DNA from 3 places in the Pedobacter sp. AC190 genome. Region 1 is predicted to be linked to each of the others. Evidence: riboswitches for the same ligand, from Rfam matches in the RefSeq annotation. Region 1 holds a riboswitch; each other region holds the start of a gene.

Region 1 (7,328 bases):
ACAGGATTATAATTTAGGAGAAATAAAGATGCCCAAAGCTGTTGTAGCTATATTTGATGTAGGAAAAACAAACAAAAAATTGTTTTTAATCGATGAAAATTACAACATCGTTTACGAGCGTTCGGCCCGTTTTGTAGAAACAAAAGATGAGGATGGAGAAGTTTGCGAGAATTTGGAAAGTCTTCGCTCTTCGGTTTTCGATTCTTTAAATCAGGTTTTACAACTTAAAGAATACGATATTAAGGCGATTAATTTTTCTACTTACGGCGCTAGTTTTGTTTATCTTGATGAAAAAGGCGAACCACTTACGCCGCTTTATAATTATTTAAAGGAGTATCCCGAAGAATTAAAAAAAGAGTTTTATTCTACTTATGGTGGTGAAGAAAAAATTTCGTTAGAAACAGCATCGCCAATTTTAGGTAGTCTGAATTCAGGAATGCAGCTTTATCGTTTAAAAAAGGAAAAACCTGAAATTTTTGATAAGGTAAAGTATGCCCTTCATTTGCCACAATATCTAAGTTATCTGATTACAGGTAAAGGTATGAGCGATATTACCAGTATTGGTTGCCATACGCAGCTATGGGATTTTGGTAAAAACGAGTACCATAAATGGGTATCTGCTGAAGGACTCATTGAAAAATTCGGAGAATTTACACCCGCTGATTCTAGTGTTAAAGCAACTTTTGAAGGTAAAGAATTTAATGTTGGTGTAGGTTTACACGATAGTTCTGCAGCTTTAATACCATATCTTGCAAATTTTACAACACCATTTGTTCTGCTTTCTACCGGAACTTGGTGCATTAGTTTAAATCCTTTTAATCAAGATGTTTTAACAGAAAAAGAACTTAAGCAAGATTGCCTTTGTTATATGCATTTTAAAGGAAAAGGAGTTAAAGCCTCAAGGATTTTTGCAGGTTACGAGCATGAGGTTCAATTGAAAAGAATTGCAGAGCATTTTGATCGGGCAGCTTATTTATTTAAGCACTTAAAGTTTAACGCTGGTTTAGTTTTAAATCTCGCAAATAAAATCCCTGAAAATGCGGTAATCAAGACTGAATTTTCGGCTAATTCTGCATTTCCAGATCGAGATTTAAATCTTTTTAAAACTGCCGAAGAAGCTTATCATCAATTAATTTTAGATTTAGTAAAGCAACAGGTTTACTCTTTAAAACTAATTCTAAATCAAGGTGTAAAAAGAATTTTTGTAGATGGTGGATTTGGAAGAAATGCAATTTACATGCATCTGTTGGCAACCGCAATCCCAGATATAGAAGTTTACGCTTCTTCGGTATCGCAAGCTACCTCAATAGGTACTGCTTTAGCCATTCACGATGCCTGGAATGAAAACCCTGCACCGAGTGATATTATTCAATTAAAATACTACTCCGCTTTGCAGCGAAGTATTGAAGCCTAAATAATAAATATACCCATGAGTTGGATATACAATAGTGATTACCCATCTGTAGATGATTTAAGAAATAAAGCAAAATCGAAAATGCCACGTTTTGCTTTTGAATATTTGGATGGTGGTTGTAATGAAGATGTAAATCTGTTTCGCAATACAGATGACATCAGAGCTTTAGAACTTTTACCTTATTATCTGAAAGATTTTAAAGAAGCATCGTTAAAAACAGAACTTTTCGGGCATACTTATGATGCCCCTTTTGGTGTTGCTCCTGTAGGTTTACAAGGCTTAATATGGCCAAATGCACCAGAAATTTTAGCAAAAGCTGCTTTTGAGCATAACATTCCTTTCATTTTGAGTACGGTTAGTACGGCTTCGATTGAAAGAATTATGGAAATTACAGAAGGTAATGCCTGGTATCAGTTATATCATCCAGCAGAAGAATTGATAAAAGATGATATAATTAATAGGGCAGAAGCTTCTGGTTGTAAGGTTTTGGTTATTCTTTGTGATGTACCAAGTTTTGGTTTCAGACCGAGGGATATTCGTAACGGCTTAGCTATGCCACCAAAAATGTCGGTTAGAAATATGTTGCAAATTGTTGGTAGACCTGAATGGGCATTAAGAACTTTATTTCATGGCCAACCTGCTTTCGAAACCATGAAACCATATATGCCAAAAGGTTTAAATATGAAACAACTTGGTTTGTATATGAATAGAACCTTTTCGGGCAGATTAAATGCCGACAGGATTGCTTCTATTAGAGATAAATGGAAAGGTAAATTGGTTTTGAAAGGTGTTGCAACAGAGGAAGATACACAAATGGCGATTAATTTAGGTTTGGATGGAATTATCGTTTCCAACCATGGTGGCCGACAATTAGATGCTGGCCAATCTGCTATTAAGCCGTTAATTCAAATTGCATCGCAGTATAAAGATAAAATTAAAGTGATGATGGATAGTGGAATTCGCTCAGGTCCGGATATTGCCAGAACAATTTCTGCTGGTGCAGAATTTACTTTTTTAGGTAGAACCTTTATGTATGGAGTTGGTGCATTGGGTGATAAAGGAGGAAATCATACCATGTCGATGCTTAAAACTCAGCTTAAGCAAGTAATGGATCAGGTTGGCTGCGAAAAAATCGAAGACTTATCAAAGCATCTTTCTTAATCAGAAATAGTTTCTCAAAATATTTTATAAATTAACGCTTATAAAAAAGGTTTGTTTCGATATCGAAACAAACCTTTTTAATTTATTTGAATGTGCAAGCAAAATGGATAAACTTTAGTCATTGCAAGGTTAGAAGCATTCTTAAAAGGAAAACCATCAAATTAGGATTTTTGTGCTTCGCAATGATGAATTACAAACAGATGATCGCTAGCGGTTATACCAGCTACTTTTTCAGCAGTTCATCAATTTCGCTGTTAAATTCCTTGACAAACTCATCGTAAAACTTACCCGTTGCTGGTCCATTATAGCCTGTGTGTATTTTAGCTACATTACCACTCTTATCAATAAAAATGGTTGTAGGAAAAGATACAAATGAATTTAAAGCCGGAAGAGACTCGGCAACAGCTTGCTTATCAGCCTTGCCCGCAATTACCTGGTCATATTCAATTCCAAAACGATTTCGGAAATTTGTTAATGCTTTTTTAGCATATTCTGCATCGGTTTGACGCTCATAATGAAGAGCGATTACTTCTACGCCTCGTTTTTTATTTTCTTTATACCAAGGTGCAATAAAACCAGCTTCATCAATACAATTTGGGCACCAACTGCCAGTAATCGTTAATACAACTACTTTGTTTTTATACTTATCATCCTTCAACGAAATTTTCTTCCCGTTTACATCAGGTAAAGAAAAATCTAGAGTTTTATAACCTTCTTTCAGATAGGTTAATTTGTATGCATCTGGAAGCGCAGCATCTTTATTTTTAACTCCCGTAAATGGCTGACTTCCTCTTGCGCTTAAAATTTCACCAGTTAGAGTTCCATCCGATTCAAATTTTCCTTTGTAATAAGAAGGGGAAGAGCCGATAAATGCTGAAAGTTGAAATTCATTTCCCTGAACAGTTCCTTCCAAATAACGTGAATCGCCCGTTACACGTAGGAAAGTTCCAGTAATTTTATTGCCAGTTTGCTTAAACAAACCAACAGTCTTCTCTTCTTTCCCATCGGGAGATTTAAAAATCACATCGTAACTGCCAGAATAATTACCCGCTGCAGCCTTACCATTTGGCTCAAAACGGTAATCTTTTTTCTCAGCAGAAATTTGTGTGGCTTTGCCCGTACCATTTTGTTTTCTTAAACTGCCGTTAAGGGTATTGCCATTAATGCCAAGTGCAAGTTCGTTATCAAACTGATCAATTTTTACAAAAATAGAATCTGCCGTCTGCTTAATCACTCCACCTTCAAAGCTTTCTTCTGCATTTCTGAAATACAGTTTTTTCAGGCCGTCTTTATCTTTTATCTCAAAATTAAATGGAATGTCAAGGTCGGGTTTAATTTTAAATACACCCCTCCAGTTTCCATTCGGCGAAAATGCGGCAGATTTTTGGTTTTGATTTTTATGCGCTTGTGCATCTGCATGAACAATAGATTCGGCCTTTTGCCCTTGGGCAAAGCTAATCGATGGAATTGCAAAAGCAATTGCAAAGGGAATATATAGGGATTTATTATACATTGGGATATTTTTATCTACTAATTTAGTCGACAAATATAAGGAGCTATTTCCCAAAGAAAAAATATTTATAAAAAAATCTATAAAAACTATAGAGTATATGTGATTAATTATATCTTTGCGCCAGTTATTTTAAAATACTTATCAAGAAAGGTGGAGGGAATGGCCCTACGAAACCTTAGCAACCATCCTTACTATGAGGAAATGGTGCTAATTCCATCTGGCAGGAATGTCGGGTAGTTAAGTCAGTTGCGATAAACCCACACAATAAGTGGAGCACTTCTGATTTACGGGGTGCTTTTTTTTTGCCCGCTAATCTGATAAGTAGTATTAATTAAAATCCATTCAAATGAAAAAAACAGACGAGCGCAAATTCAAAAAAAACATTTCAATTAAACATATCGGGTTCTTCCGAATGTGTAAGCCCTGTTAAAGCTTTTTAGTTTTTAACAGGCGCTCTTAATAGCCCTCAATATTTTTAATCAAAAAAATACAGTTTAAAACTGTGCTGGGCTTGCTATGCCTAATTATTACGAACATTAACTCTTCATTAATAAAAAAATATGTTTAAAAATTTAAAACTACCGCTGGTTGTATTTTTGCTTTTCATAGGGCAAAAACTTGCAGCTCAAAATATAGTTGTAACTGGAACGGTTAAAGAAACATCTGGAGAAAGCATTCCTGGAGCTTCAGTTTTACTGAAAGAAACCAAACAAGTTGTTGCAACTGATGCTAAAGGTGCATTCTCGATTAATGCTCCAGATAAAAGTACATTGGTTATTTCTTACATAGGCTTTAAAACGCAGGAAATTCAAATCAATAAAAATTCGGGTGCTATAGTTGTTACACTTCAATCGAGCGAAAATGCCTTAAACGAGGTTGTTGTAACCGCCTTGGGTATTTCCAGACAAAAAAAATCTTTAGGATATGCTGTTCAGGAGTTAAAAGGGCAGGATTTAGCAGAGGCAAAAGAATCTAATTTAGTTAATGCTCTTGCAGGTAAAATTGCTGGTGTTCGGGTTACCAATAGCCAGGGCGATATGGGTTCGTCGAGAGTGGTGATTCGTGGAGAAACTTCGATTTCAGGTAATAATCAACCACTTTTCGTAGTCGATGGAATTCCAGTAGATAATTCTCAATTAAATTCTGGTGGAGCCAGAGATTATGCAAATACAATTTCTGATATTAATGCAGATAACATTGAATCGATAAGTGTATTAAAAGGTCCAAATGCTGCCGCTTTGTATGGTTCGAGAGCAGCAGCTGGCGTAATCATTATTAAAACAAAAACGGGTAAAAACAAAAAAGGATTAGGGATTACCCTTAATTCGAACATTGTTGCAGAAAGTTTGCTAACACTTCCAGTTTACCAAAATGCTTTCGGACAAGGCTCTGAAGGTAAATTTAGTTACGTTGATGGTAAAGGAGGAGGCATTAATGATGGTGTTGATGAAAGTTGGGGACCAAAATTGGATGGTAGATTAATTCCTCAGTTTTTCTCTAAAGGTGTAGCAGTTCCTTTTGTTGCAAACCCAAATAATGTTCGCGATTTTTTTGAAACGGGATATTCTTTAAGTAATGGCATTGCAATAGCTGATGCATCTGAAAAATTCGATTACCGCTTATCATACAATAATTTACAACAAGGTGGTATTGTTCCAAACTCTGGTCAGGATAAAAATACTTTCTCCCTAAACACAACTTTAAGGGTAACGCCAAAACTAAGTGTTACAGCTAACGCAAATTATAGCAAACTAAACTCCGATAACTTGCCTGGAACTGGTGGTTCAAGATCGACCAGTACGATGTTGCAGTTTACCTGGTTTGGTCGTCAGGTCGATATTAATCAATTAAAAAATTACCTTGATGAAAACGGAAATACCTTTAACTGGAATAATAGCTATTATAGCAATCCATATTGGGTAGCCTACGAAAATACGGTTTCTCAGCAGCGTGGACGTATTATTGGTAGTTTAGGTTTAAACTATAAAATAATTGATGGCTTGGAATTTAACTTCCGCTCGGGAACAGATTATTACAACGATCGCCGTAAAATAAAAATTGCTTATGGTACAAATGGAACACCATTTGGCTCTTATTCGGAAAGTGCATTTACAGTTAGTGAGAATAACACCGATGCAACTTTGAATTTTAACAAACAACTAAATAAAGATTTTAGCTTAGAGGCATTAGCAGGTAGCAACATTCGTACACGTTACATCGAGCAAAACGATCAAAGTGCGCCAAGATTAGCCGTAGCAGGCTTATATTCTTTGAGTAATTCCAGAGACCCGCTTATTTCTTCTAATAATTATAGTAAGCTTAAATCTTATAGTGTTTACGCTTCGGCACAAATCGGTTTTAGAAATTATTTATACGCAAACATTACCGCTCGTAATGATTGGTCGTCTACTTTAGCGGCTCAAAATCGTTCTTATTTCTATCCATCATTTAATGGAAGTTTTATATTAACTGAAGCATTAGATATTAAGAGCGAAGTACTTGATTACGCAAAAATTCGTGGTGGCTGGTCGAAGGTTGGTAAAGATGCAGACCCTTATCGTTCGGTTAATACTTACGTTTTTAGTGCGCCTTTTGGTTCAAATCCACAACTTACGGCATCTACAACAGATTTAAATCCAAATTTAAAACCCGAAACAACAACTTCATCAGAGCTTGGAGCCGAAGCAACCTTCTTTAGTAAAAGAGTACGTTTAGACTTAAGTTTATACAATACCAATAGTTACGATCAGATTTTAAGCGTTGATGTAAGTCCGTCAACAGGTTTCCGTTCAAAACTTTTAAATGCAGGAAAGATTAATAACAAAGGAATTGAGATTCAATTGGGCTTAACACCAATTAAAAAGCAATTTACCTGGGATATCGATGTGAATTATGCGGCAAACAGAAGCAAGGTAATCGAGTTAGATAAAGCTGGTTTGCTGCAGAATTATGTTGTTGCAACAAACTCTGCTCAGGTAATAGCAGCTGTTGGTCAGCCGTATGGAACTTTGTTTGGCAATGCTTTTTTACGTGATGGAAACGGCAATATTGTAGTTAACGCAACTGGTGCGCCCCAAACTGATCCAACTAAAAGGGTTTTAGGTAAATATACGCCCGATTGGATTGGTGGCATTTACAATACATTTAGTTACAAAGGCTTGAGTTTAGGTGTTTTAATTGATGCAAGTTTTGGAGGTTCTATTTACAATGGTACTTATGCAACAGGAACTTACACTGGGG
Region 2 (7,328 bases), 2.6 Mb from region 1:
GAACCATTTCATCTAACGATGGTGTAATTAAACCACTTAAGCCAATTATATCGGCATTGATTTCTTTGGCTTTTTTAATGATTTCCTGTGCAGGAACCATTACACCCATATCTACAATTTCAAAGTTATTACAAGCCAATACTACGCCTACAATATTCTTTCCAATATCATGTACATCACCTTTAACCGTAGCCATTAAAACCCTACCCGCTGATGAACTTTGATTTTGGTCTGGATTATCTAACTTTTCCTGCTCAATAAATGGTAATAAATAGGCCACGGCTTTTTTCATTACCCTTGCCGATTTTACCACCTGCGGTAGAAACATTTTGCCTGCGCCAAATAAATCTCCTACAATATTCATCCCATCCATTAACGGACCTTCAATAACCTGAATCGGACGGGGATATTTCTGACGAGCCTCTTCAACATCATCATCCAGGTATTCTACAATTCCTTTTACAAGCGAATGCGATAACCTCTCTTCCACCGTTCCTTTTCTCCATTCTTCATCTCGAACGACTTCTTTACCTTTACTTTTTATGGTATCGGCATATTCAACCAATCGTTCGGTAGCATCATCTCTGCGGTTAAGCAAAACGTCTTCCACACGCTCTAAAAGCTCAGGTGGAATTTCCTGATAAACCTCTAACATACCAGCGTTTACAATGCCCATATCTAAACCCGCCTGAATGGCATGATACAAAAAGGCAGAATGCATCGCTTCGCGAACAGTATTATTTCCTCTGAAAGAAAATGAAATATTCGAAACTCCACCACTCACTTTTGCATGTGGCAGATTTTCTTTGATCCACCTTGTGGCATTTATAAAGTCAACAGCGTAGTTATTATGCTCCTCCAATCCCGTTGCAACGGTTAAAATATTCGGGTCGAAAATGATATCCTCAGGAGGAAAACCAATTTCACTCACCAAAATATCATAACTTCTTTTACAAATCTCTTTTCTACGTTCGTAATTATCGGCTTGTCCTTGTTCATCGAAAGCCATTACCACTACCGCAGCACCGTATTGCATAATTTTACGGGCGCTCTCTCTGAATTTATCTTCGCCTTCTTTAAGTGAAATCGAGTTTACAATTCCTTTTCCCTGCAAGCACTTCAAACCATTTTCAATAACCGACCATTTAGAAGAATCGACCATGATTGGCAATTTGGCAATATCAGGTTCTGAAGCAATGAGGTTTAAGAATTTGGTCATGGCTGCTTCTGAATCGAGCATACCTTCATCCATATTCACATCAATTACCTGTGCGCCACCTTCTACCTGTTGCAAGGCAACGGCAAGAGCAGCTTCGTAATCTCCGCCTAAAATCAATTTAGAAAACTTTGGAGAACCTGTGATGTTCGTTCTCTCCCCAACGTTAACGAAAATGCTATCTGGTTTAATAGTTACTGGTTCCAAGCCGCTTAAACGCATAAAAGGCTCAATTATTGGTAATTTTCGTGGAGCTGCTTTTCTTGCATTATTGGCAATACAACCAATATGTTCTGGCGTTGTGCCACAACAACCACCCACAATATTTACAAAACCTGATGCAATAAAATCATCAACCAAGTGTGCGGTTTCATGCGGTTGCTCATCATAAGCACCAAACTCATTTGGCAAGCCTGCATTTGGATAAGCTGATACATAACAACCTGCTTTCTTTGCCAATTCTTCAATGTGAGGGCGCATTTCTTTTGCCCCTAAAGCACAGTTAAAACCGATACTTAAGGGTTTTGCATGCATCACAGAATTTAAGAAAGCTTCTGCAGTTTGTCCAGATAAAGTTCTGCCCGAAGCGTCGGTAATGGTACCAGAAATCATAATTTCCAGTTTCCGCCCAATTACTTCTTCGTATTTTTTGATGGCTACAATAGCCACTTTAGCATTTAAAGTATCAAAAATGGTTTCAATTAAGAGTACATCTGCACCCCCATCCACTAAGCCACGTACCTGCTCGTAATAAGCTTCTTCTAATTCATCAAAATAAACGGCTCTGTAACCAGGGTCATTTACGTTTGGCGACATAGAAAGGGTACGATTAGTTGGGCCAATAGCGCCAGCAACGAAACATTTCCGATCAGGATTCTTGGACATAAACTCATCAACCGCTTCCTTTGCAACTCTCGAACCTTCGAAACTCATCTCGTAAGACAAATCCTCCATCTGGTAATCGGCCATGGAAATACGTTGCGTACTGAAGGTATTGGTTTCGATAATATCAGCGCCCGATGTTAGATATTCGAGGTGTATGGCTTTGATAATATCAGGGCGTGTAATGTTTAGCAAATCGTTATTGCCTTTAACATCACAAGGATGATTTTTAAATCTCTCCCCTCTAAAATCTTCTTCCGTTAAAGTATAACGCTGAATCATGGTACCCATCGCACCATCGATTACCAAAATACGTTTTTCTAATTCTTCTCTAATGCTCATTTGTTGTTTCTAGTAGAAAGTTGTTAGTGTCGAGTAGCAAGATTTCTTGACATCGATCTAACTGCAGATAACGAGCAAAAAATATTAGACGAACATGTCTTTATATTTGATACTTTATACCTGATACTTAAAAAGCTTATCTTAAAAGTTGGCGTGTAAACTACCACTAAAACTTATCTGCTCTCGCCACTGCTGAGATTAGAATGTAGCACCTTGTTGGCACAGGTTGCTAAGACTTCGTTGGGTCTAATCCCTCCGTCTTTCTTAATAAGCATACAAAAATGCAACAAAGCAACATCAATTCCAAAAATTATCGCTTTGCTACCAAATAAAATTACAAAGGCCACGCAAAACTGCATAGCCTTAAGAATATTGTTCTGTTTACAGATTACTTTCTGCTTCCGAAAATACGAAGTAAGAAAAGGAAGATGTTTAAGAAATCCAAGTATAAAGATAATGCTGCAACAATGGCCATTTTCTTAGATTCTACTTGTAAAACCTGCTCGCCACTTGCTTCTATTCCTTCGCCAATACGTTTAATTTTTTGAACGTCGTAAGCGGTTAAAGCTGTAAAAATAGCGATACCGATGAAAGCCATAAATAAACTGAATTGCTCACTTTGAATAAACATATTAACAACACTCGCAATAACTAAACCGATCACGCCAACCATTAAAATTGGTCCGAATTTACTTAAATCGATGTTTGTGGTGTAACCCATTACAGCCATAATACCAAATATACCAGCAGCACCTGCAAAACAGCTTACTACCGAACCTGAAGTGTATGCAAGAAGGATAAAGCTTAAACTGATACCTGTTAGTACCGAATACAAAACAAAAACTCCAACTAATGCTGGGTATGAAAGTTTACTTAAACCAAAACCCATTAGCAGAACCAAACCAAGTGGTGCAAACATAGCAATATAGCCAAAAATTGACATACCAGCTTTTCCTGTTTCTGGATTGATATTAATTAAGTATTGCATAAATTGTTCGTTTGTACCGAAAAGATATGCAGCAACTGTTGATAAGCTTAATGCCACAAACATCCATAAGAAAACATTTGCGAAGAATTTCTTAGAAACAGAACCTTCTTGTACAAAAACGCTGTTTTCCTGATATTGATAATTTTGTTGTTCCATTTTTTATTTTGTGTATTTAATGATTTTAAAAATAACAATTTAGTTCAATCTTTTTGTCAGTAATTCTTCAACTTTCTTAAAGAACTGTAACGGTTTTAGTGTACGCCAGGGAAGATTATCAAAAGCACCACCAAAATTAATATAATAATCGATGCTATTATCTTTAAACTCCTGAATAACGTGCTCCTGGAAATTTACGCCCACAATCCAGCCATCTTCTACTTCCTGAAACCATTCTTCATAATAACTATCATCAGAAGCATGGAAGTTTAAAACATTCTCACCAATAAGGATGAATTTGTTTATGCCTTCATCCATCATCAACTCTAAAATATCCCGTTTGAGCAGCATGATGTCGTTATTTATCGCATCATTCCATTCACCGATTAATTCAATTATAGCGTAACTCCGATCGTAATCTGCATAGAGCACTTTCATGTAAAGCGTGTTCGATCCAAATTCATCCCACTGCGGATGGAGTAAAAAATTGTAAATCTGTTTATCGAAGTAAAGTTCCGAATATTCGGTATTGTAAAATGGCGAACGCTCATCTTCTGCCGAAATGTATTCATCTCTCCACTGGTAATAAGGTTCGATTTCGTGCATTTTAAGTTAAAAGTTGAAGGTTAAAAGCTAGCTAATGGCTTTGCTAAAAATTAAACTATATGGGTTCTTTCTGAAAATTCGTCCTTAAACAAGTAGCTTTTAACTTTTAACTCCTTGTTGCTTTGCTTCTACCGCTTTACGTACGCTTCCATGAACCGATAAAAGATCGGCAGCTTCATCATAACCAATATTTAATTCGTCGGCAACCATTTGTATGCCTCTATCAACCAATTTATTATTAGTTAACTGCATATCAACCATTTTGTTTCCAACAACACGCCCTAACTGAACCATAACTGTGGTACTCAGCATGTTTAAAACCAGTTTTTGCGCCGTTCCAGATTTCATACGAGTAGAACCTGTAATATATTCAGGTCCGACCACTACTTCAACTGGAAAATCAGATTCCGCCGCAATTGGGCCTCCCGTATTACAAACAATGCATCCTGTTAAAACGCCAAGTTTTCGGGCAGTATTTAAGCCGCCAACCACATAAGGCGTAGTGCCCGACGCCGCCAAGCCTACTAAACAATCATTTTCATTAATATCGAATTCCTGCAAATCCTTCCAGGCCTGCTCTGCATCATCTTCGGCAAACTCAACAGCTCTTCTAATTGCCGTATCGCCACCTGCAATAATACCTACAACCCAATCAAACGGCACACCATAAGTAGGCGGACATTCTGAAGCATCGACTACGCCTAAACGGCCACTCGTACCAGCTCCGATATAAAAAAGACGACCGCCTTTTTTCATTCTTTCGGCAACTGCCGAAGTTAGTTTTTCGATCTGAGGCAAAGATTTTTCTACTGCAAAGGCTACAGTTTTATCTTCGTTGTTGATGCCCTGCAGAACTTCCATTACCGACATTTTATCGATGTCGTTGTAGTTTGATTCTTGCTCGGTAACTCTGTTCATAAATTTAATTTTGATAAAATTCGGTAAATTCTTTCTAAAAACTACCCTAAAAAACGAAAAATATATGTTATAAAATTAGCTGAACGGTTTTTTGGCGTTAATTTATGTTAAAAATTAGAAACAAAAGACGATAAAATGTGGTTAAAAAAATAATCAACCCGCTAATTTTCATAAATTTGCATAACGCCAATGAAAAAGAATACCCGTAATAATATCCTAATCGCGACAAGCTATTCTGTAATTTTAATAGTTGGGATGTTTTTGGGCATAAAATTCATCAAAGACCAGGGCTTTGGCGTTAAAAAAAGCCCTTCGTTAACTGCAAATAATTCTGCAAAACTAGATGAAATCCTACATATCATTAATGGAAATTATGTAGATGATATTAACACGGATTCTTTGCAAAATTTACCTATCGATAGCGTCTTACATCAACTTGATCCTCATAGTGTTTACCTGCCTCCTGCAAATGCACAGGATATGCAGGATAATTTAGAGGGAAATTTTGAAGGGGTCGGCATAGAATATTATATGCTTAACGATACCATGATGGTTACTGGCGTAATTAAAGATGGCCCTGCATACCAGGCAGGCATAAAACTTGGTGATAAAATTTTAAGTATAGATACCGCGACTGTAAGCGGAAGAAATTTAGGCAAGGATCAGCTATCAGGCCGTTTTAGAGGCAAAGCTGGAAGCGGTGTAAACGTACTTTTAATGCACAGCGGAAACCAGCTACCAAATCGTGTAATGGTTACAAGAGGTAAGGTAAGTATCAGTAGCATTGATGCGGCTTATATGTTAAATCCAGAAACTGGTTACGTACGCATTAGCAAATTTGGTGCAAATACAGATAGTGATTTTAGTGCAGCAGCAGCAAGCCTGAAAGCAAAAGGAATGAAAAAGCTGATTCTCGATTTGCGTGATAACGGAGGAGGATACTTTAGTGCTGCAACTGGCCTAGCCGATCAGTTTTTACCCGAAAATAAGTTAATTGTTTATACCCAAGGCAAACACGAGCCACGTACGGATTACTTTTCTACGGGCAATGGTGCATTTCAACAAGGAAAATTAGCCATTCTGATTAACGAAAACACAGCGTCGGCAAGTGAAATTGTGGCAGGAGCCATCCAGGATTTAGGTCGTGGAATTATTGTTGGTCGCCGTTCTTTTGGTAAAGGATTGGTACAGGAACAATTTGCTTTTGATGATGGTTCGGCATTGAATTTAACTATTGCAAGATATTATACACCATCGGGGCGAAGCATTCAAAAATCTTATAAAAAAGGTTACGATGCTTACAAGCATGAATTAGATGAACGCATGAATGATGGCGAATTAACAGGCGATTTAACCTCATTTAAAGATTCCCTCGAAAAAAATGGTGGCATAAATTTATCGCAGCCGAGAAAGCCGAAAACTACAGGTGGAATTCAGCCTGATATTTTTGTGAAACTCGATACCATTGGTTATAATAAATTTTACAGCAACCTGGTTAGCAAAAAGGTACTGTCTGATTACGTTTTTAACACCCTCACCAATAAATATAGTCAGGCGTATATTGAACAAAATGTAAATGTTTTTACCTTAAACGACCTTGATTTTAAGGATTTCATCGGTTATTTACAGCGCAAAAATGTAACCATCGATCGTTTTCAATTATACAATTCTAAAACCGTTATTCTAAACGATTTGAAGGCTTTGCTTTGCCGTTATTACTTAGGTGATGTCGGCTACTATAGAGCGGCAAACCAAAACGATAATGCAGTTAAGCAGGCGTTAAATAGTCTTCAATAAAAACTCAATATTATGAAAATAATTATAGTTGGAGCTACAGGAACACTTGGCAAAAAAGTTTCGTTTGCATTTTCCCAAAATCACGAAATTATTCGTGTAGGTAAAACGAATGGTGATATTCAGGTAGATATTACCGATGAAAAATCCATTAAGGCAATGTTTGATAAGATCGGAAACTTTGATGCATTGATTTGTACAAGTGGCAAAGGCCCTTTCGCACCATTAAGCCAAATAACGGGTACTAATTTTAAAGAGGCCTTATTGGATAAACTTTTAGGACAAATCAACCTTGTTCTAATCGGGCAACACTACATTAACAACAATGGTTCGTTTACGTTAACCTCTGGAATACTTGCTGAGCATCCTGTTCTATCAGGAGCGGCATTAAGCACTGCAAACGGCGGCTTAAATTCTTTTGTTTAT
Region 3 (7,328 bases), 770 kb from region 1:
CTGAAAAAAAATTATTTAAAATAAAAGTTGCTACGGAAGCATAGAAATATTTCCCCTTGAAATTAAGTGTCAATCTGTGTTTGCGTGGCAAAAACATTATAATAATCAATTCGGGAATCTGTGGCAAAAAAAAAGCACCTCTATTTAGAAGTACTTTTTAATTATGTTTTTTGTAGGTAGATTTTATCTTGCAGCTGGAACAAATGTTAATACAATATTTGCTGTTTTTCCTCCAAACTCAATTGGCGATTTCACAACCATCTGCGTACTAGAAAGTTCTGTTAATACTAAACGGTAACCTTCAGCAACATTTTTAGCTTTATCACCTTCGTAGATTTTTTTAAACTGGAAAGTTTGATCTTTAGGTGCAGCCGACCAGAAAATAGTTTGCATTACTGCTCCACAAGTGCTTGAAGCTGGTAATGTATAAGAACCATTTCCGCTGTTAGTTAATTTCCAGGTACTACCTTGAAAACATTTGTAAGATTTTTCTCCAAATAAACCTTGAACAGCACCATCAGGTAATCCTTCTAAAGCCACATTGCTTACAACCCAATCACGTACAACCGTGCCTCTGCTCCCTGTTACACCTGCAGTTACTCTTTTTGCAGTGTTACAACTTTGCATCATAATTAAGGTAGAACATGCTATCGCGATAGCTATAAATAATCTTCTCATTTTTTGTTTAATTAATTTTCGTCAGAACAAACACATAAATCTTGCCAAAACAAATTGAATCTAAAAATTAGTATCAAATTGTTAAATTGCGCATAAAAATATCCTCAATAACAAAAATCATAATGAAACCCGAAACCCTTGCTATTCACGCTTCTAATCTTGTTAAGAATACAACTGGAGATGTTACGCCACCTATAAATTTATCGACAACTTTTTTTCGTGATGAAAACGGAGCTTATCCAGGTGGGCATATGTATAGTCGTGTGAGCAATCCAAATCGTTCTGCTTTAGAAAACACTGTAGCCAAATTAGAATACGGTGAAGATGCAGCGGCTTTTGCATCTGGCAATAATTGCGGCATGAGTTTGTTTCAGGCTTTAAAACCAGGGAGCCATATTATTGCACCAGATGATATGTATTGGGGAATTAAAAAGCAATTACTAACGATTTTTAATGAAACATTAGAATTCGATTTTGTTGATCAAACAGACTTAGAGCTAATAAAAGATTGTGTAAAGCCAAACACTAAATTAATTTGGATTGAAACACCCTCAAATCCATTATTAAAAGTTACAGATATTGAAGAAATCTCTAAAATTGCAAAAAGCCACAACATTACTTTAGCTTGCGATAGTACTTTTGCATCGCCTATCCTACAAAATCCAATTTTATTAGGCGCCGATATTGTAATGCATAGCAGTACCAAATACCTTGGTGGCCACAGCGATATTCTTGGAGGAATTTTGGTAACAGCCAAAAAGGATGAATTGTGGGAGAAAATCAAAAATATTCAACAAACTGGTGGCGCAGTACCATCGCCATTTGATTGCTTTTTACTTTGCAGAAGTATTAAAACTTTGGCCTATCGCATGAAAGGTCATTGCGAAAACGGGAAAAAAGTTGCTCATTACCTAGCGAACCACCCAAAAGTTGAGGCTGTTTTTTACCCAGGTTTAGAAAGTCATCCTCAACATGAAATTGCAAAAAAACAAATGAAAGATTTCGGCGGAATGATGTCTTTTTTAGTTAAAGGCGATGCAGAAGAAACCAGTATGGTAGTTAATAAAGTACAGTTATTTGCACAAGCTACAAGTTTAGGCGGTGTTGAAAGTTTAATTGAGCATAGATATTCTGTAGAGGGACCTGATAGCAAAACACCTAAAAATTTATTAAGAATCTCGGTCGGATTAGAACACGTTGATGATATTATCGCAGATTTGGAACAGGCTTTAGGATAGAACTTTTGTCATCCTGAGCTTGTTGAAGGAAATACTCATTTAGATCGAACTAGAGTGTTTTTTTGACTAAATGGGCTAAAGTTTCTAATTACCAAAAACTAGAAATCCCATTCAGTAAGTACAAAGCAATCTTAAAATTTTTAGGTCTAGCTGATTAATATTGCTTCTTTCCTCGCAATGACGAACGCTTAATAACAGGTGGAAAACTACCCTTTGTTTATAAACCCGATTGCAGCGGCAGCCCCCGATTTTTTATCGGGGCTACAGCGAAAAGCGGGACTGTATATTCCGAAGAATTACAATCCCGCTCATTTTCAAATTTTATTTCGGATTACAAGCGGTGACTAACTTAGCCGAATAGTTTGGGTTTAATGGCTCGTTTGTTTGCGCTAAACGCTGAGAACCAGTATTTGCAGGACAAGCGATGTCGCCAGCAGCATCATAAACGATTCTATTTCCTGCAGCGATTAACTCTTTTGGCACATAAACCTGAACTTTTGTTATGGAGTAACCTGAAGGATAATAACGTACATAATACCCATCAGGATGTTTGGTCCAGATGCCGCTTGGCACATCGGTACGAGGTGGAGCCATACCAGCAATTATTGCATACTTTTCCATGTCGGCATAAGTATAATTACCTGAAGAAACCAGTTGGCGAATGTTATTTTCGGCTTCAAAAACTGCTTTTACACCAGATGGCAATTGGTCTTTAGCTTTCTCCATCACATCGAAAGGTAGAACGCCTAATGCGCCTCCTTCTAATTGAGTAAGCTGTTTAGGAGTTAAGAGTTTTATGGCAGTTAACTTAACCTGACCAGCATAATCGGCAAATTTTGTTCGGGCAATAATTGTCCACAGCAAAACCTGAATATCGTGCTGATCTACATCCTGGTGTTTTTCTGCACTTTTTAATATAGAAACTACAATTTCCTCTTTCGGGCCTAAAACTGGTGCAAACATATAACCATCGCCTTTTGATGGTGCAAATGTGCCTGCTTTTAGGCAATAACTTTTATTGGTCATTTCATAAAGTCCTTCGCAAAGCACAAAACCGCCATCTGGATTTTTAGGCAATAAGTATAAAGGCTGGGCTTTTAGCGTGGCTTTAAAGTCGGGCATCATTTCGCCTTCGCGATTTACATCTTCGAAAGCTGTTGTTATTGCTGCAGGTTGTTTTAAAAATTTATCTACTCCTAAAGCTTTGGCGCCTTGTGCAGTTCCAACTTTTAATAATTTATCTTTTAATCCGCCAAATTGAGCATTGGCATTATTGATACTTGCAATGGCTAATAACACTGCGAAGCAAAGGTTTTTTGCGTTTTTCATTAATGATTAGATTTTAATAGGTAAGACAAACTTAGAGTTTTAAGCGTAAATTTTATATTAAATATTGCGTTTTATCATTTCAATATAAAATTAGGTAGTTCATTTTCAATATATTATTTAATTTTCAGAATTTTATTTTGTGAATTAAAATTAAATTCTCACATTTGAAATATTATTTGGCAAAAAGCTAAATAAAAGTCAATCTTAATCGGGTTGATTTATAAAGAAGTGGCGAGAGACTGGCTCCGTGACCCACTGGCAACCCTCAGAAAGAGAAGGTGCCAATTCCTGACCGAATAACATGGTGTTATTTGGAGATATAAATTAGAACTGATGAAAACATTAAATCTTCTATCGCAAAGCGAGCCCAGTGTAAACCTTAAAAAGGTAGAAAACATTTCTATTTCTTTTATTTGTTGTGATATGCAGGCGATTACTTGTATGTGCTGTTGGATACAGTAATTTAAAAAACTTCCTTTTTTGTTTCTATTTCAAACTGGAAGGTCCCGATAAATCGGGATACGCCTAACGCCTACCAGAATTTTCATGATTTTAAGATTCATGATTTCGGGTAAACTTATCAAACAATCACACATTTAATTATTAGAAATTATGTCAACATCATATAAATTTGAAACCTTACAAATTCACGCAGGTCAGGAAATAGACCCAACAACTGGTTCAAGAGCTGTTCCTATATATCAAACCACTTCTTACGGCTTCAAAAATGCAGAACATGGAGCAAACCTATTTGCGTTAAAAGAATTCGGAAACATTTACACCAGGATTATGAATCCAACGAACGATGTTTTTGAAAAACGTATCGCAGCTTTAGAAGGTGGTGTTGCAGCTTTAGCAGTAGCATCGGGACAAGCGGCACAGTTTATTGCACTAAATAACATTTTAGAAGTGGGCGATAGTATCGTTTCTTCATCACACATTTATGGCGGAACTTATAACCAGTTTAAAGTTTCTTTTAAACGTTTAGGCATTCATGTAGATTTTGCTAACCCAGATGTTCCCGAAGAATTTGAGGCGAAAATTACAGAGAAAACAAAAGCTATTTATTTGGAAACTATAGGCAACCCTGCATTTAGTATTCCTGATTTTGAGAAAATAGCCGCAATTGCAAAGAAATATGATATTCCTTTAGTAGTTGATAATACTTTTGGTGCGGCTGGATATTTATTTAAACCATTAGAACACGGTGCAAATGTTGTTGTAGAATCGGCAACTAAATGGATTGGCGGACATGGAACCAGCATTGGCGGCGTTATTGTTGATGGCGGAAACTACAACTGGGGTAACGGAAAATTTAAACAATTTAGTGAACCATCTGAAGGTTATCATGGTTTGGTTTTCAGCGATGTTTTTGGCGTTAATGGTCCTTTTGGTAATATTCAATTTATTATTCGTGCCCGTGTAGAGGGTTTAAGAGATTTAGGCCCAGCCCTTTCTCCATTTAATTCTTTCCTTTTGCTACAAGGTTTAGAAACATTATCACTTCGTGTGCAACGCCATGTTGATAACGCTTTGGAATTAGCAACCTGGCTAGAAAATCACCCAGCAGTTAAAGAAGTTTCGTACCCAGGATTAGCAAGCAGCAAATACAATAGTTTAGCTAAAAAATATTTAAGCAATGGATTTGGTGCGGTTTTATCTTTTGAGTTAGACGGCAGTAAGGAAAGCGCAACTCAATTAATTGATAATTTAAAACTGATTTCTCATTTAGCTAATGTGGGTGATGCCAAAACACTGATCATTCAGCCTTCGGCAACTACACATCAACAATTAAGCGAAAGCGAACAACTGGCTGCTGGAGTTAAGCCAAATTCACTTCGTGTTTCGGTAGGAATTGAGCACATCGATGATATTAAAGCCGATTTCGAACACGCATTTTCGGCAATCAGTTCGCAATTAAACGTAAAAAGTTTACAGGCCTAATCACTTTCGTTACCAAATCAGAATATCTTTTAAGAATGAGCACATTATCAACATATAATTACAACAAACAATTCAAATTAGAAAGCGGCAAGAAACTTCGCAACCTGCAAATTGCTTATCAAACTTATGGCAAATTAAATGCTAAAAAAGATAATGTAATTTGGGTTTGTCACGCATTAACTGCTAATGCAGATGTTTTTGAATGGTGGGAAGGTTTATTTGGGCAAAATGCTTTGTTTAATCCAAACGATCATTATATAATTTGTGCAAACGTTTTGGGTTCTAACTACGGAACCACAAGCCCTTTAAGTACTAATCCAGTTAATGGATTACCTTATTATTTATCGTTTCCACAATTTACTGTTCGCGATTTTGTTTCGGCACACCAACTTTTAGCTACGCATTTAGGAATTGATTCAATTAAACTTTTAATCGGCGGTTCTTTAGGTGGCCAGCAGGCTGTAGAATGGAGTATTATCGAACCCAATAAAATTGAAAACTTAATACTTGTAGCTACAAATGCGGCACATTCTCCATGGGGAATTGCTTTTAACGAGAGTCAACGTTTAGCCATTACTACCGATAGAACCTTTTACGCAAACCAACCTGATGGTGGCAGCAAAGGTTTAAAAGCAGCACGCAGTATTGCGCTTTTGAGTTATCGTACGTATAATGCTTACGGAAGTACACAAGTAGAAAGTGTAAACGACAAAACAGATAATTTCAGAGCTTCATCTTACCAAAATTACCAGGGAGAAAAATTGATAAATCGCTTTAATGCTTACAGTTATTATTATTTAACTAAAGCGATGGATAGCCATAATGTGGGTAGAAATCGTAAAAGCATTGCGGAAGCCTTGAAATTGATCAAGGCAAATACCTTGGTAATTGGAATTGAAAATGATTTCTTATTTCCAATTGCAGAACAGAAATTCTTAGCAGATAACATTAGCGATGCACAGTTCGCAGCTATACATTCTGAATATGGCCATGATGGGTTCTTGATTGAAACCAACGCCTTAACGAACATCATCGGTACTTTTATTAAAGAAAGCCGTGACAAAAAGATAATTAAGCTACAGCACACAGCTTGATAAGATGGCGGAAGGTTTAAGGAAAAAACCTAGGCTAAAGAAGTAAAATAATTAATCAGCCACGGAAGCACTAAAATAAAGAAAATATGGAATTTAATTCCGTGTAAATCTGTACTTCCGTGGCAAAACATAATAAAATTTGATGGTGAGTATCAAACGTCCAATCTTGATACTCGCTACTTGATACACTAAAACACCATGAGTAAGAATTTAAAAATCGGTTTATTTGGTTTCGGAGTTGTAGGGCAAGGATTATTAGACATAATCCAAAGCCAGAACCTTAATTTAGAAATTATTAAAATCGCAATAAAAGATCCAAAAAAGAAGCGTACGCTTAATAAAGATTTATTTACAACCGATAAAAATGAAATCCTGAATAATTCGGAAATCAATACGATTGTAGAATTAATTAATGATGCTGATGCGGCCTATGAAATTGTAACTACAGCATTAAAAAACGGTAAAAATGTAGTCTCTGCAAATAAAAAAATGATTGCTACTCACTTAAAAGAGTTGGTAGATTTACAACAAAAACATGGCACTTCTTTATTGTATGAAGGTGCGGTTTGCGGGAGTATTCCAATTATAAGAAATTTAGAAGAATATTATGATAATGAGCTTTTTCATGCTTTAAGTGGTATTTTCAATGGTTCATCAAATTATATTTTATCAAAAATTTTTAACGAAAACCAAAGTTACAATGCAGCTTTAAAAGAAGCTCAGGATTTAGGTTTCGCAGAAACAGATCCGATTTTAGATGTTGGTGGTTACGACCCGAAATATAAATTGGCTATTGCAACAGCTCACGCTTATGGTTTATTTGTGAATCCTGATGCAATATTAAATATCGGAATCCAGAATCTTTCTGCTCATGACATTAAATATGCTCGTGAGAAAAATTTCAAAATTAAATTAGTACCCACTGCTCGTAAAGTAAATACAAAAGATATTGTTACCTATGTTTTACCTAAACTTGTTGCAAAGGATGATTTTCTATATAACGTTGAAAATGAATACAATGCAGTAACCGTTCAGGCAGCTTTTG

Evidence for each region. A riboswitch is a leader RNA that binds a small molecule or an ion and turns the genes downstream of it on or off. The one in region 1 is predicted to bind S-adenosylmethionine.
Region 2: linked by a shared signal. The riboswitch ahead of metH (methionine synthase) and the one ahead of ACZZZI_RS19540 (SusC/RagA family TonB-linked outer membrane protein) in region 1 are both predicted to bind S-adenosylmethionine.
Region 3: linked by a shared signal. The riboswitch ahead of ACZZZI_RS16180 (O-acetylhomoserine aminocarboxypropyltransferase/cysteine synthase family protein) and the one ahead of ACZZZI_RS19540 (SusC/RagA family TonB-linked outer membrane protein) in region 1 are both predicted to bind S-adenosylmethionine.

Annotation. Positions count from the first base shown of each region.
Region 1 is NZ_OZ409824.1:4,438,578-4,445,905, reverse strand. It holds gene ACZZZI_RS19560 (sugar isomerase) at 1-12, shown strand, start outside; gene ACZZZI_RS19555 (FGGY-family carbohydrate kinase) at 29-1,414, shown strand; gene ACZZZI_RS19550 (alpha-hydroxy acid oxidase) at 1,430-2,575, shown strand; gene ACZZZI_RS19545 (peroxiredoxin family protein) at 2,799-4,088, opposite strand; SAM riboswitch class I at 4,224-4,332, shown strand; gene ACZZZI_RS19540 (SusC/RagA family TonB-linked outer membrane protein) at 4,649-7,328, shown strand, end outside.
Region 2 is NZ_OZ409824.1:1,810,713-1,818,040, forward strand. It holds gene metH (methionine synthase) at 1-2,440, opposite strand, end outside; SAM riboswitch class I at 2,611-2,714, opposite strand; gene ACZZZI_RS07915 (Bax inhibitor-1/YccA family protein) at 2,829-3,584, opposite strand; gene ACZZZI_RS07920 (hypothetical protein) at 3,624-4,190, opposite strand; gene murQ (N-acetylmuramic acid 6-phosphate etherase) at 4,290-5,108, opposite strand; gene ACZZZI_RS07930 (S41 family peptidase) at 5,298-6,905, shown strand; gene ACZZZI_RS07935 (short chain dehydrogenase) at 6,918-7,328, shown strand, end outside.
Region 3 is NZ_OZ409824.1:3,672,252-3,679,579, reverse strand. It holds gene ACZZZI_RS16195 (hypothetical protein) at 184-678, opposite strand; gene ACZZZI_RS16190 (trans-sulfuration enzyme family protein) at 801-1,916, shown strand; gene ACZZZI_RS16185 (hypothetical protein) at 2,238-3,245, opposite strand; SAM riboswitch class I at 3,461-3,571, shown strand; gene ACZZZI_RS16180 (O-acetylhomoserine aminocarboxypropyltransferase/cysteine synthase family protein) at 3,858-5,189, shown strand; gene ACZZZI_RS16175 (homoserine O-acetyltransferase family protein) at 5,225-6,283, shown strand; gene ACZZZI_RS16170 (homoserine dehydrogenase) at 6,482-7,328, shown strand, end outside.